Regions from separate parts of the Streptomyces sp. NPDC047982 genome, predicted to be linked through region 1. Evidence: riboswitches for the same ligand, from Rfam matches in the RefSeq annotation. Region 1 holds a riboswitch; each other region holds the start of a gene.
The links. Region 1 has a riboswitch for cobalamin ahead of ACGF2V_RS05815 (cobalamin biosynthesis protein). Riboswitches for the same ligand answer to the same signal wherever they lie in the genome.
Positions count from the first base shown of each region.

Region 2: linked by a shared signal. The riboswitch ahead of ACGF2V_RS24025 (prenyltransferase/squalene oxidase repeat-containing protein) and the one ahead of ACGF2V_RS05815 (cobalamin biosynthesis protein) in region 1 are both predicted to bind cobalamin.
Region 3: linked by a shared signal. The riboswitch ahead of ACGF2V_RS26710 (ribonucleoside-diphosphate reductase subunit alpha) and the one ahead of ACGF2V_RS05815 (cobalamin biosynthesis protein) in region 1 are both predicted to bind cobalamin.
Region 4: linked by a shared signal. The riboswitch ahead of ACGF2V_RS24220 (ABC transporter substrate-binding protein) and the one ahead of ACGF2V_RS05815 (cobalamin biosynthesis protein) in region 1 are both predicted to bind cobalamin.

Region 1 covers NZ_JBIDBS010000004.1:54,742-58,141, forward strand. The annotation lists gene ACGF2V_RS05805 (inorganic phosphate transporter) at 1-986, shown strand, start outside; gene ACGF2V_RS05810 (hypothetical protein) at 1,085-1,315, shown strand; cobalamin riboswitch at 1,532-1,664, shown strand; gene ACGF2V_RS05815 (cobalamin biosynthesis protein) at 1,809-2,888, shown strand; gene ACGF2V_RS05820 (cobyric acid synthase) at 2,885-3,400, shown strand, end outside.
Region 2 covers NZ_JBIDBS010000020.1:137,772-141,171, reverse strand. The annotation lists gene ACGF2V_RS24030 (SCO2322 family protein) at 1-230, opposite strand, end outside; gene ACGF2V_RS24025 (prenyltransferase/squalene oxidase repeat-containing protein) at 287-1,570, opposite strand; cobalamin riboswitch at 1,685-1,812, opposite strand; gene ACGF2V_RS24020 (MBL fold metallo-hydrolase) at 2,118-3,158, opposite strand.
Region 3 covers NZ_JBIDBS010000025.1:66,983-70,382, forward strand. The annotation lists gene ACGF2V_RS26710 (ribonucleoside-diphosphate reductase subunit alpha) at 1-1,591, opposite strand, end outside; cobalamin riboswitch at 1,733-1,878, opposite strand; gene mctP (monocarboxylate uptake permease MctP) at 2,162-3,400, opposite strand, start outside.
Region 4 covers NZ_JBIDBS010000021.1:30,249-33,648, forward strand. The annotation lists gene ACGF2V_RS24210 (sensor histidine kinase) at 1-60, opposite strand, end outside; gene ACGF2V_RS24215 (alpha/beta hydrolase-fold protein) at 446-1,588, opposite strand; cobalamin riboswitch at 1,802-1,984, shown strand; gene ACGF2V_RS24220 (ABC transporter substrate-binding protein) at 2,014-3,054, shown strand; gene ACGF2V_RS24225 (iron ABC transporter permease) at 3,093-3,400, shown strand, end outside.

The DNA.
Region 1 (3,400 bases):
CCTGGCTGGTCGGGCTGCCGTCCAGTTCCTCGCACGCCCTGTTCGGCGGCCTGATCGGCGCCGCGGTCATGTCGGCCGGCTGGTCCTCGGTCAACGGCGGCACGGTCGTCACGAAGGTGCTGATCCCCGCGGTCGCCGCCCCGATCGTCGCCGGTGTGGCCGCCCTGCTGGCCACGCGGCTCACGTACCGGATCGGGGGCAAGATCCGTGACGAGGCCCAGGAGAAGGCCACCGCCAAGGGCTACCGCGCCGGTCAGATCGCCTCGGCCGGACTGGTCTCCCTCGCCCACGGCACCAACGACGCGCAGAAGACCATGGGCATCATCACCCTGGCCCTGGTCACCGGCGGTGTGCTGAACCCCGGCGCCAACCCGCCGGTCTGGGTCATCGTCTCCGCCGGTATGGCCATCGCGCTCGGCACCTACCTGGGCGGCTGGCGCATCATCCGCACCATGGGCAGCGGCCTCACCGACCTCAGGCCGCCGCAGGGCTTCGCCGCCCAGACCAGCGCGGCCACGGTCATCCTCGCCTCCTCGCACCTCGGCTTCTCCCTGTCCACCACCCAGTCCTGCTCCGGCGCCGTGATGGGCGCGGGCCTCGGCCGCCAGGGCGGCGTGGTCCGCTGGTCCACCGCCACCCGGATGTTCGTCGCGTGGGGTCTGACCCTGCCCGCCGCGGGTCTGGTCGGCGCGGGCGCCGAGCTCCTGACCCAGCAGGGCACCTGGGGCGTCGTCGTCGTCGCGGCGCTGCTGGTCGTGGGCTCCGCCGCGATCTGGCTGGTGTCGCGCCGCAAGCCGGTCGGTCACGACGACGTCGCGCCCTCCGAGAGCGCCGTCGAGCCCGCGGGCGTGGTCACCACGGCCATCGCCGCCGTCAGCCCGCCGCCCACCGTCGCGGCCACCGCCGGGGCGCAGGACCTCGTGACCATCATCCCGACCACGCCGGCGCCCCCCGCCCAGGACCCGGCGCGTCCCGCCGCCGTCTAGTGCCCCTCCCGGCAACGTTTGCCCCTCCCGGCAACGTTTACTGGTCACGGCACCAGGCCGATCACGCGGACCGTCCGCAGACCGTCTAAGGAATCAGCATGAATATCGACTGGGCAGCCCTCGGCTCCGTCTTCGGTGTGTCGCTCGTCGTCACCGTCGCGCTGGTGGGCGTCTTCACCCTGGGCATCGTCGGCCTCGCCAAGCAGCCGGAACCGGCGGCTCAGGGCGGCTCCGGCGGATCACGGGTGCTGGCACGCGCGGGCGCGTACGCCTGCTTCGCGCTGTGCGCGGCGGCGGTCGCGTACGGGATCTATCTGATCGTCGCCTGAGCCCCGCCTCTCCGCCCACCCCTCTTCACCTCTTCACCTCTTCTTTCCTCGCTGTTCTTCGCTCTCCGACGGGCCGGACACGCCTCGCGCGTCCGGCCCGTCGTGGTGCCCCCGCCCGGATGTGGGCCTCAACACACTGCGCCGCCGCAGGTCAACGGCTAGTTGACGGGCGTTCGCGGAGCGTGGTGGACTGCCGGAGCCATTTACGGCGACAGCAGAGGAAGCCGGTGCGAATCCGGCGCGGTCCCGCCACTGTCACCGGGGAGCGGTCCCCCACACCGGGAAGTCACGGCACGCGCGAGCGGGCTGGAAGGCCGGGGGAATCGCGGATCCGGGAGCCAGGAGACTCTCGTCGCCGGTCACGTCGAACCAGGGCGCGGACCCTGAGTGAGGACATATCTCCATGCCTGGCAGCCGTGCGTCCATTCCTGTGCCGCTCTCGCCGAGAGCCGCCCGTACGAAGGTCCTCCGAGGCGCGACGGCCGGCTGAGCCATGCGTGCCGATCGCGTATTCGCGTACGGCGCCACAGTCGGCCTGATCGGCGATCTGCTGCTCGGTGACCCCCGCAGGAGGCACCCGGTCGCCGCCTTCGGGCGGGCCGCGGCGGGCGTCGAGCGCCGTCTGTGGCGCGACCACCGCGGGTGGGGCGCGCTGCACACCCTCGTCTGCGCCGGCGGCGCCGTGGGCGGTGCGGCGCTGCTCGCCCGTGCTGTACGCCGTCACCCCGCCGCCTCCGTCGCGCTGACCGCGGCCGCCACCTGGTCCGTGGTCGGCGGCACCTCGCTGGGGCGGGAGGCGCGGGCCATCGGCGGTGCCCTGGCCGCCGGGGACGTCGAGGTGGCCCGGGAACGCCTGCCGCATCTGTGCGGGCGCGACCCTCACTCCCTCGACGGGCCGCAGATCGCCCGCGCCGTGGTGGAGTCCGTCGCCGAGAACACCTCGGACGCCGTGGTCGGCGCCCTCGTGTGGGGGGCGCTGGCCGGTGTTCCCGGCCTCGTCGGCTTCCGCGCGGTCAACACCCTGGACGCGATGGTCGGCCACACGTCGCCCCGTCACCGGCGCTACGGCTGGGCCTCGGCCCGACTCGACGACCTCGCCGGCTGGCCCGGCGCCCGGCTGACCGCCCTGCTCGCCGTGGTCGCGGGCGGACGGCCGCGCGAGGCGGTACGGGCCTGGCGGGCCGACGCGGCGAAGCACCCGAGCCCCAACGCGGGCCCGGTGGAGGCGTCGTTCGCGGGCGCGCTGGGTGTGCGGCTGGGCGGGACGCTGGCGTACGGAGGCCGGGTCGAGCACCGCCCCGTGCTGAACGGGGCCACCGGGCGGGCGGTGGAGACCGCGGACATCGAGCGCGCGGTGCGGCTGTCGCGCCGGGTGGGCGTGCTGGCCCTCGGCGCGTGCGTGGCCGCACGGCTGGGCGCGGGCCTCGCCGCGCGACGGCTCGCGGACGTACGGGGCACGGGACGGCGAGGGATCGCGGGGGCGCGGCTCGCGGGCATGAGCGGCGCACGGACCGCACGAACCGCGCCCCTCACGGTCGCGGAACGCCTGATCGCAGGACGGAGACGGACATGAGCGGCGGACTCCTGGTCGCCGGGACCACCTCGGACGCGGGCAAGAGCGTCGTCACGGCGGGCATCTGCCGCTGGCTCGCGCGCCGGGGCGTGAAAGTGGCGCCCTTCAAGGCGCAGAACATGTCGCTGAACTCCTACGTCACCCGGGAGGGCGCCGAGATCGGTCGCGCCCAGGCCATGCAGGCCGCGGCCGCCCGGGTGGAGCCGTCCGCGCTGATGAACCCGGTGCTGCTCAAGCCCGGCGGGGACCGCTCCAGCCAGGTCGTCCTGATGGGCAGGCCGGTGGGCGAGATGAGCGCCCGCGGCTACCACGGCGGCAGGCAGGAGGCCCTGCTCGGCACGGTCGTGGACTGCCTGGAGCGGCTGCGGAGCACGTACGACGCGGTGATCTGCGAGGGCGCGGGCAGCCCGGCCGAGATCAATCTGCGGCACACGGACATCGTGAACATGGGCATCGCCCGGGCGGCACGCTTCCCGGTGGTGGTGGTCGGGGACATCGATCGCGGCGGCGTC
Region 2 (3,400 bases), on a different contig from region 1:
GGGGTGTCCGCGCAGATCTTCGCGAAGCCGGGCGCGTGGCGCGGCCGGGCCGCGTCCTGGGAGTCCTCGCTCACCGAAAACCGGAAGCCCTGCACGGAACCGTCGTCCGGCCGGACCAGGGCGGGGCCCTGGGTGGCGTACGTCCAGCTCTCGCCGGAGCCCTCCCAGAACGACCAGTACCGGTAGCCGGCCGCCTGGGCCTCTCCCGCGCCCAGCACGGCCAGCAGCATGGCCGTCACCACCGTGCCCAGGACCGTCAGCACCGCGGCGGCACCTCCCGTCCGCCTCACAGCTGCTGGTTCTTCCGGCGGCCGCTGATCAGGAAGCCGACGCCCGCACCGACGACGAGGCCGATGCCGACGAACCACCACACGCCGCCGATCACGTCGTCGCCGCTGTGGACCCGGTCCTTCTCCGTGGCCTCGTACCCGGTGTCGGCGGACGGATCGGGGGTCGTGATCGCCGCGGGCTTGGGACCGGTCGCGTTCAGCTTGTCGACCAGGTTCACGCCGCCGAAGTCCCGGGCGTCGTTCCCGGTCGCGTGCGCGGCCAGGATCAGCTGCGCGTAGGCGGCGGGGCCGTTCTGCTCGGCCCAGGCACCGGAGTTCTTCTTCAGCCAGGCCACGGCCTTGGCCGCCTTGTCCTGGTGGCCCGAGGCGGACAGCGCGACGACCGCGTCCGCGGTGTTGCCTATGTCGGGCTGCGGGCCGGAGTCCTCGGCGCCCGGCATCGGGGCCAGGTCGAGGTGGCCCTTCGCGGCGAGGGCACCGGCGAGGAAGTGGGCGCCGTTCTGGGCGGCCTGCTCGGGGGTGAGGGCGGAACCGGAGGCCGCGGGGCGGCAGTTCGTCCCCTTGGCGGCGGCGTTGTCGCCGGTGGCCAGGCCCTTGCCCATGCTGCCCAGCACGGCGGCGGCGGTGGCGTCCGCGTTGGCCACGAGCTTCCCCGCCTTGTCCGGCTGGTACGCGAACGCGCCGCCGTCCTTCTCACCGCACGGGATCGAGAGCGCGAGCAGCGGATCGTACGGGGACTTGCCCTTGGGCGTGACGATGTCCGCGAGCCGCTGGCCCTGCCGGGCGAGGGCGCCGATCACGAGGGAGGTGGAGTTGGCGTCGCTGGGCGCGCCGGCCACGTATCCCCAGCCGCCGTCCTCGTTCTGCACGGACTTCAGCCAGCGGACCGAGTCGTTCACGGTCTCCCCGTGTCCTCCGACCTCGGCGAGGGCCTGCACGGCGATCGCCGTGGCGTTGGTGTCCAGCACCGTCTTCTCGTCGCACGGCTTCGAGACGTCGGGCCGGTACGCGGCGTAGGCGCCGTTGGCGCACTGCTGGCCGATCAGCCAGTCCACGGACTTCGCGGCGGGCGTCACGCCTTCGACCCGCTGCGCGAGGAAGGCCAGCGACTGCCGCCAGACACCGTCGTAAGTGGGGTCCTTCGTGCCGTACAGCCCGGCGGGCAGGGCGACGGACGGCGTGGGCGACGGGGACGGCGCCGCGACCGCGACCGGGGCGGCCGCGCAAAGCACGGCGGCCGTGGTCGCGGCGAGCGTTGCCGCGCTGCGGCGTACGGTCATGGCGGGCGGGGCCTCTCCTGTGCGGGAAACCGAACCGGGCACAGGCACGCTCACGCACCAGGCTCCGACTCCGTATACCTCGACGGTGCCGACCACCGGGGTTCCGGTGGTCCGAGCCGGTCACAACCGCGTCCAGGGCATTCCGACTCACCGCCCACGGGACGGCTCACGGCTGCGTGGTCAGTGCCGGATTCGCACCGGCTTCCCCCTGTACGGGCATGATGACGACCCATTCACTCTACCGGGCGTACCGGAAGGGCCCCGGGGCGGGCGTTCCGGTCGGACGCGGGGTGCCCACGCGCGCTCGTACGGCGACGAGGACGAGGCGGTGCGCCATCGCGACGCAGGCCACCGTGAGGTGCATCACCGCGCGACGTACGCCACCGTGAGGTGCATCACCGCGCGACGTACGCCACCGTGACGTGCATCACCGCGACGCGGGCCGCCGCGACGCCCGCTGCCCCCACGCGACTCGTACGACGGTCGACGCCGCCCCCGCCGCCCACACGCGGCTCGTACGTACCACGGTGAACGCCACTCGCACCGCTCATACCGCGATGTACGTCACGGGATCGCTTCCCGCCACGGCTTCCGCGCGGCCCAGCTTCACCAGCCGCCGCAGATGCGCCTCGGCCTCCGAGACCGCGATGTTGCGCGAGCCGTGCGGAATCCGGTCCCACGGCCGGTTCCACTCCATGCGCTCGGCCAGCTCCCACGGGGTCAGCGGGGTGGACAGCAGCCCGAGGAGCCCAGCCAGCCGCTCCTCGTGGTGGTCGAGGAGCTCCCGTACGCGTCCGGCCGCGTCCGCGAACGCGTACTGGTGGGCGGGCAGCACCTCCGCCACCCCGAGCCGGCCCACGCGCTCCAGGGAACCGAGGTAGTCGCCGAGGGGATCGGTGACCGTGTCTGCGTCCGGGTCCTCGTAGAGCCCGATGTGCGGGCTGATCCCCGGCAGCAGATGGTCCCCGGAGAACAGCCGTCCCCGGCCGGGCAGACCGGTCGGGTGGTTCTCCTCCAGATGCAGGCAGACATGACCGGGGGTGTGGCCGGGCGTCCAGACCGCCCGCAGCCGCCGCCCCGCCAGGTCCAACAGCTCACCGGGCACGATCTCCCGGTCCGGCAGCGCGGCCCGCTCCCCGGGCAGGGTCCGCATACGCCCTCGGTCGGCCGCCGCGGCCCGCAACGGCGCGAGGTGCGCCTCGGGCGCACCGACCGCGGTGAGCTTGGCGACGAGGTAGTTCAGCCAGGTGCCGGGTTCCGCCTCCCGAGTGCGGCGCACGATCTCCGTGTCCGCCGCGTGCATGGCGATCCACGCACCGGACGCCTCGCGCACCTGGCCGGAGAGGCCGTGGTGATCGGGGTGGTGGTGGGTGATGACGATGCCGTGGATGTCGGCGACGGCTACGCCGACGGCGGTCAGCCCGGCGGTGAGCGTGTCCCACGCCTCCGGATCGTCCCACCCGGTGTCGATCAGGACCGGTCCGCGGTCGGTGTCGAGGACGTGAACGAGGGTGTGGCCGAGCGGGTTGTCCGGGATGGGCACCTCGATGCTGTGCACGCCCCCGCCGTGATCGGTCACCTGCGTCATGGGCTCCCCTTTTCCCCACTGCCCGGTCAGCTCACCGGACGTACGGCCGTGCGGCGCGGCACGGTGCGGTGTGCGCTGCGCGCCGCCACCTGACCACCCGACCACTTTAACGAGAACTTGTTCCAGTGGTAGCCCTGGTCGACCATCTCCCGGGCGTAGTTGACGCACACTCCCGAGGTCGGGGTCGGCTACGTTCTGGCCGTGCCGAAGTCCCAGCACATTCACGCGATGGGCCGCATCGA
Region 3 (3,400 bases), on a different contig from region 1:
GGCCCACCGGGCGCCACTTGGCGTTGGAGCGGGCGGCCTGCCCGGTCGGGTAGAAGTTGATGTCGACGACCCGGTCCAGGAAGGTCACGGCGGTGCGGACGGTGGCGTCCAGCCGCTCCCAGTCGATGTCCCCGCCCGAGACGAACGCGCCGAGGTTGACCGAGCCCAGGTTGCAGACGGCCGTCTCACCGTCGTCGGTGACCTCGAGAATCTCGGTGCACAGGTTCGAGGAGTGGACGACGCGGCCCGGCTCGGCGGTCTGGTTCGCGGTCCGGTTGGCGGCGTCCTTGAACGTCATCCAGCCCTGGCCGGTCTGCGCGAGGGTGCGCATCATCCGGCCGTACAGCTCACGGGCCGGCAGGGTCTTGCGGGCCAGCCCCTGCGCCTCGGCGGCCCGGTACGCGGCGTCGAACTCGTCGCCCCACAGGTCGACCAGCCCGGGCACGTCCGAGGGGGAGAACAGCGACCACTCGCCGTCCGCGTCGACCCGGCGCATGAACTCGTCCGGGATCCAGTGCGCCAGGTTCAGGTTGTGCGTACGGCGGGCGTCCTCACCGGTGTTGTCGCGCAGCTCCAGGAACTCCTCGATGTCCGCGTGCCAGGTCTCCAGATAGACGGCGGCGGCACCCTTGCGGCGCCCGCCCTGGTTGACCGCGGCCACGGAGGCGTCGAGCGTCTTCAGGAACGGCACGATCCCGTTGGAGTGCCCGTTGGTGCCCCGGATCAGCGAACCGCGGGCCCGGATGCGGGAGTACGGCAGGCCGATGCCGCCCGCGTGCTTCGAGAGGCGCGCCACCTGGTGGTAGCGGTCGTAGATCGAGTCGAGTTCGTCGAGCGGGGAGTCCAGCAGGTAGCAGGACGACATCTGCGGGTGCCGGGTACCGGAGTTGAACAGCGTGGGGGAGGAGGGAAGGTAGTCGAGCCGGCTCATCAGCCCGTACAGCGCCGCGACCTCGTCCACGGCACGCGGGGAGTCGTCCTCGGCGAGCCCGGACGCGACCCGCAGCATGAAGTGCTGCGGGGTCTCGATGACCTGGCGGGTGTGCGGGTGGCGCAGCAGGTAGCGGCTGTGCAGGGTCCGCAGCCCGAAGTAGCCGAACCGGTCGTCGGCGCCGTCGGCGAGGGAGCGTTCGACCAGGGCGTCCAGGGTGGCGGCGTGCGCCTGGACGAACGCGGCGGTGCGGTCCGCGATCAGGCCCTCGCGGTGGCCGACGGCGACGGACGCGGAGAAGGAGACCGCGCCCTGCCCCGCCGCCTCGTCCGCGACGGCACGGGTCAGCAGCCGGGCGGCGAGCCGGGAGTAGGCGGGGTCCTCGGAGATCAGCCCCGCGGCGGCCTCGGTGGCCAGCGAGTGCAGCTCGGCCTCGTCGGCTCGGGCGCTGCGCCCGCGCAGCGCGGCGGCGGCCACCCGGCCGGGGTCGGTGTCGGGCAGGTCGGCGGTGAGCGCGGTCAGGGTCCGCAGCAGCGCGGTTCCCGGCTCGTCGTGTGCGGTACCGGGGCCGTCGTGTGCGGCTCCCCCGGACTCGGCCGCCTCGGACACGGTCGCTTCGGACACGGCGACCGGGGCCGGATCGGCTGGCGCGATGGTCACGCGGTGCTCTCCCTCGCTCGGCTCGGGGCCGGCGGGGGAGCGGGGGTGGCCGGGCAGCACCGGGCCCGGACAGGGGGCAGCACTGCGTACGGCGTCCACCGGCCCATCCGCGAGGCCCGGACGTCTGGCATCCGGGTCGGTCGAACCGGATGCGCTGTCGGCAGGTCCTCGGACTTGCTCGGGCATGCGCAAAAGCGCACCGAGCACACCGTTGCGGGACAGTTCCGGATTCGCGCCGGATTCCCCTGCGGCGACAGCGAGCACGAGCATACATGTGGGGGCCGCTCGGTGAGGCAGCCCCCAGATGTTGTGTCGGCCGACTCACGTCGAGGCCGTAGGGCGCGTCCTGCGGCCCTCGTGGGAAGAAGGCGGACGTGCCCCGCCGCGCCCCTCGGGAAGGGGGTGCGGCGGGCTGTCCCGGGCCGTCCGAGCGGTCGTTCCAGGGCGTGTTTCGAAAGTGGCGTCGTCCGCCCGAAGGGCGGGGCCCGCGGCGTACGTGGACGATCCTGACAACGTGGCGAGGCGCCGTGCCAGGCGTCGCGGGCCGGACGGGACTTTCGAAAACACGTCCTAGCGGCCGCCACCCTGCGTCGCCGCCGAACTCGGGGACTCGGGCACGGCCGGCGGCAGCTCCACCCGGACACCCGGGTCGCCCGCGTCCGCCGTGTAGTCGGCCGGGGAGGTCTCGTCGACGCCGGCGGGTGCCTTCGCGGCGTTCAGGACGAACGTCAGCACCACCGTCACCACCACGTTCAGCACGAACGCCGTCAGACCGATGTAACCGATCTCGCCGATGCCGGGGATCTTCGTGGACGATCCGCCGAAGTGCGCCTGGGTCGGGCCGGCGACCTCGTACGCGGCGACCGTCCCGTACACCATGCCGACCGCCCAGCCCACGAGCAGCGCCCAGCGGTGGAACCAACGGGTGAACAGGCCGCCGACCAGGGCCGGCATGGTCTGGAGGATCCAGATCCCGCCCAGAAGCTGGAAGTTGATCGCGACCGTCTTGTCCATGGTGAGGACGAAGGCCAGTGCCCCGACCTTCACCAGCAGCGACACCAGCTTGGAGACCCTGGTCTCCTCCTCGGGGGTCGCGTCCGGCTTCAGGAAGTCCTTGTAGATGTTGCGGGTGAAGAGGTTCGCCGCGGCGATCGACATGATCGCGGCGGGCACCAGCGCGCCGATGCCGATGGCGGCGAACGCGACGCCCGCGAACCAGTCGGGGAACATGTTCTCGAACAGCTGCGGAATGGCCAACTGCCCGTTCTCCACCTCGATCCCGGCGGCGATCGCCATGAAGCCGAGGAGCGCCAGCATGCCCAGCATCAGTGAATAGATCGGCAGGATCGTGGTGTTGCGCCGGATCACGTCGCGGCTGCGGCTGGAGAGCGTCGCCGTGATCGAGTGCGGATACATGAAGAGGGCCAGAGCCGAGCCCAACGCCAGGGTGGCGTAAGCCCATTGGCCCGCCTCGCCGGGCGCCAGGGCGCCGGTCGGCTTCCCGCCGGGCGGGCCGGCGAACTTCTCCTCGGCGGCGGCGAAGATGTCGTGGAATCCGCCCAGCTTGATCGGGATGTAGATGATCGCCACCACGATGACCAGGTAGATCAGGCCGTCCTTGACGAACGCGATCAGCGCGGGGGCCCGCAGGCCGGACGAGTAGGTGTACGCGGCGAGCACCGCGAACGCGAGCAGCAGCGGCAGGTCCTTGACGAACCAGTGCGTGTTCTCGCCGCCGCCGACGCCCATCACGTCCAGCACCGCCTGGATGCCGACGAGCTGCAGCGCGATGTACGGCATCGTGGCGAG
Region 4 (3,400 bases), on a different contig from region 1:
TGTGTCCATCACACCGAGCCGGGACCGTTCCCCCTTCCTTCGCATACTGATCACCGCCATGGCACCACCGTAGGGTCGTCGGCCGCATCGGGCATCGCCGCGCGGGACGGACGTCCCGGCCTCCGACATCCGTGGTCCGCCCCCTGCCGAGGCGCCGGACCCCGGCGCCCGCCCCCGCCCCAGGCTTCCGACGCCCGGTTTCCGCCCGTGCGCCGGGAGCGTCGACGGCGCCCCGGGCCGATGCCCCGGACCGTCGTCACGATCGCCCGGCCGGGCGCCCCGACGACTCCATTCGGCCGACGCCCGACCGGCATGCCGTCGGACGGACGGCCCCGAGGGCCCGACCGTCCGGCGCGCACCGCGTCGGTACCTTCCGTGCCGTCGCCCCCGTCGGTCCTCGCCCCGCCTCTGCCCGTCCGGCCCGTCCCCGCCGCTTCCCGGCTCCTCAGACGCCCTTCGCCGGCGCCACCCGCCCCGCCGGCGGCGACAGTTCGGCCGTCAGCCAGCGGAAGACCTGCGGCACCTGGCGTTTCCACAGCCCGATGGTGTGCGGGCCGGTCACCCGGGCCACCACCACCCGTGTCGGGGGCATCGCCGCGCGTCGCAGCGCGACGCCGTCACGGTAGCCGTCGTCGCGTCCGCCCGAGAGATAGAGCGAGACGCGCGGAGGCGTGCTCGCGTGGCGCAGGATCCACAGCGGGTTGTTGGTGCGCCGCAGTTCGGGGGCGCGGGCCGTGAGGGAGACCCGTTCGGCGGCCGGGTCGTTGTAGCCGGAGAGGCCCACGGCCGCCCGGTACCGTTCCGGATGGGCGAGTGCCATCTTCACGGCGCAGTGTGCCCCGGCCGAGTAACCGGCCACCGCCCACCCCTCCGCGCCGCCCCGCGCGCGAAAGGTGTCGATCACCATCTGCCGGACGTCCACGCTGAGCCACGATTCGGCGTCCACGACGCCCGGCACATTGGCACATCCGGTGTCCTGACCGGCCAGCAGGTTGGTGCGCGGTTCCACGAGGATGAACGGGGCGATCTCACCGCTTCGCATCCGGGCCTCCAGCTGCGACTGCACCCGAAGGCTGCTGAACCACGCCTTCGCCGAACCGGGGAAGCCGCCGAGGAGTTCGACCACGGGGAACTTCTGGTGTCGGAAGGCCGGTTGGTCGTACTGAGGCGGCAGCCATACATACACCTCGCCGTACACCCCCGACACCCGGCCGCGCACATGGGTGACGCGGACGTTGTGCCCCATCCGGGCGTCGCGGGCCGGTCTGAAGTCCTGGACGACCTTCGGTTCGTTGGCCCGGTCCTTGTGACTCCCGAGTCCGTCGCGTCCGAGGTCCGGGGCGGCGACGACGTGGTGTCCGGTGCCGAGCAGGTCGGCCCAGCTGTCGTACAGGCCGTTGGTGTTGTTGACCACCACGAAGACGCTCAGCACGGCCGCCCCCTGTGCGAGGACGACCATCGCCAGGCGGCTCGCGCCGCGCACCACGGCGGGGCCCCGCACCCGTCCCCACAACAGCAGGGGAAGCAGCACGCTGACCAGGGCCAGCGTGATCGTGGCCAGGAAAACGGGTGTCCCCGTCAGGCTCATCACGCCAGTGAGGATGTCGCACACAGGAAGATGGTTTACCCTTTTCCGCCTTTTTACGTCGAACGCGAGACTTGGGGAACCGCGTGTTGACGACGGTCGCACCCGGCCTCCCGGACCACGTGGTCCGGTCGCGTCGGCGAGTGGCCGAAAGACGCGTTCCGGTCCCTGGGCGTGCGATCACTCACATGGGCCCCCTCTGTGCGCCGACCTCGGACGAACGTAATATCGGCAGGTCATCGCCGCGACGGGAGACAGGAAGCCGGTGCGAATCCGGCACGGTCCCGCCACTGTGACCGGGGAGTGCAACCCTTCGACATGCCACTGCGCGCGGCGCGGGAAGGCGGGGGGAACGTCGATCCGGGAGTCAGGAAACTGGCCTGTCGCGGGCCCGTTTTGAGGAGCGCGGACTCCCCAGGAGGCTCTACGTGTACTTCGGCACATCCCGCCGCCCCTGCTCTCACCCTGCCCGGACCCGGCGCACCCTGCGTGCCGTCGCCGGGGTCGTGGCCCTGGCCACCGCCCTGCTGACGGCCGGCTGCGGCGCCGACGACTCCCCCAGGAAACCGAAGGCCGGTGCGTCGCGGGTCAGCGGTTTCCCGGTCGCCGTCGACAACTGCGGGGTGAGAACGACCTACGACGAACCGCCCTCGCGCGTGGTGACGATCCATCAGCACCCGGCCGAACTGCTGCTCGCCCTGGGCCTCGGCGACCGCATGGTCGGTACCGCCTTCCCCGACTCGGCCGTCCTGCCCGAGCTGAGGAAGGACTTCGCGGCCGTACCCGAGCTGGCGAAGAGGGAACCGTCCTTCGAGACGGTCCTGGACGCGGAGCCGGACTTCGTCTACGGCGGCTACGGCAGCGCGTTCGCCGAGAACGAGGGCCGTTCGCGCAAGGCGTTCGCCGAAGCGGGCATCGACACCTACCTCAACCGCGAGTACTGCGGCAAGAAGCGGGTGACGATGCGGGACACCTACGACGAGATCCGCACACTCGGCCGCATTTTCGGCGTCCCGGACCGTGCCTCCGCTCTGGTGGCCGATCTGAGGGCACGCGTCGACAGGGCCGTCGCGGCCGTCGGGAGCGGGCCCGACGTGCCCGTCTTCGTCTACGACAGCGGCGACAAGACCGCCCTGACCGCGGGCGGCAAGGGCCTGGGCAACGACCTGATCGGGCTGGCGGGTGGCCGCAACGTCTTCGCGGACCTCGACGACGTCTTCGGGGACGTCTCCTGGGAGCAGGTCGTGGCCCGCAGGCCGGAGGTCGTGGTGATCTACGACTACGCGGGGTCCGGAAGCGTCGAGCAGAAGAAGGAGTTCCTGCTCTCGCAGCCCGCTCTCGCCGATGTTCCCGCCATCAGGAACCAGCGGTTCGTGGTCCTGCCGCTGACCGCGACCCTCGTCGGCATCCGGTCCGCCTACGCGGTCGACGGCCTGGCACGCGGTCTGCATCCCGAGAGGTTCCGGTGACGCGGACGCCCGTGAAGGCCGGCCCGGCCGACGCGGCGGTGGACGGGCCGGTCGCGCGGAGCACACGCCGCGCGGGCCGCTCGGGACGTGTTCCCCTCCCCCTGGTGCTGACCGTCCTCGCGCTGCTGCTGGTGGTCTCCGCCACCGCCGGCCTGGCCATCGGCTCGGTGCACGTGCCGCCCGGCCAGGTGTGGGGCATCGTCACGCACGCGCTGGGCGCCGACTGGCGGGAGCCGTCCTGGACCCGCGCCCGGGAGACCATCGTCCTGGACGTGCGGGCGCCGCGTGTGCTGCTCGGCGCCGTGACCGGGGCCGGGCTGGCGGTGGTGGGCACGGCGATGCAGGC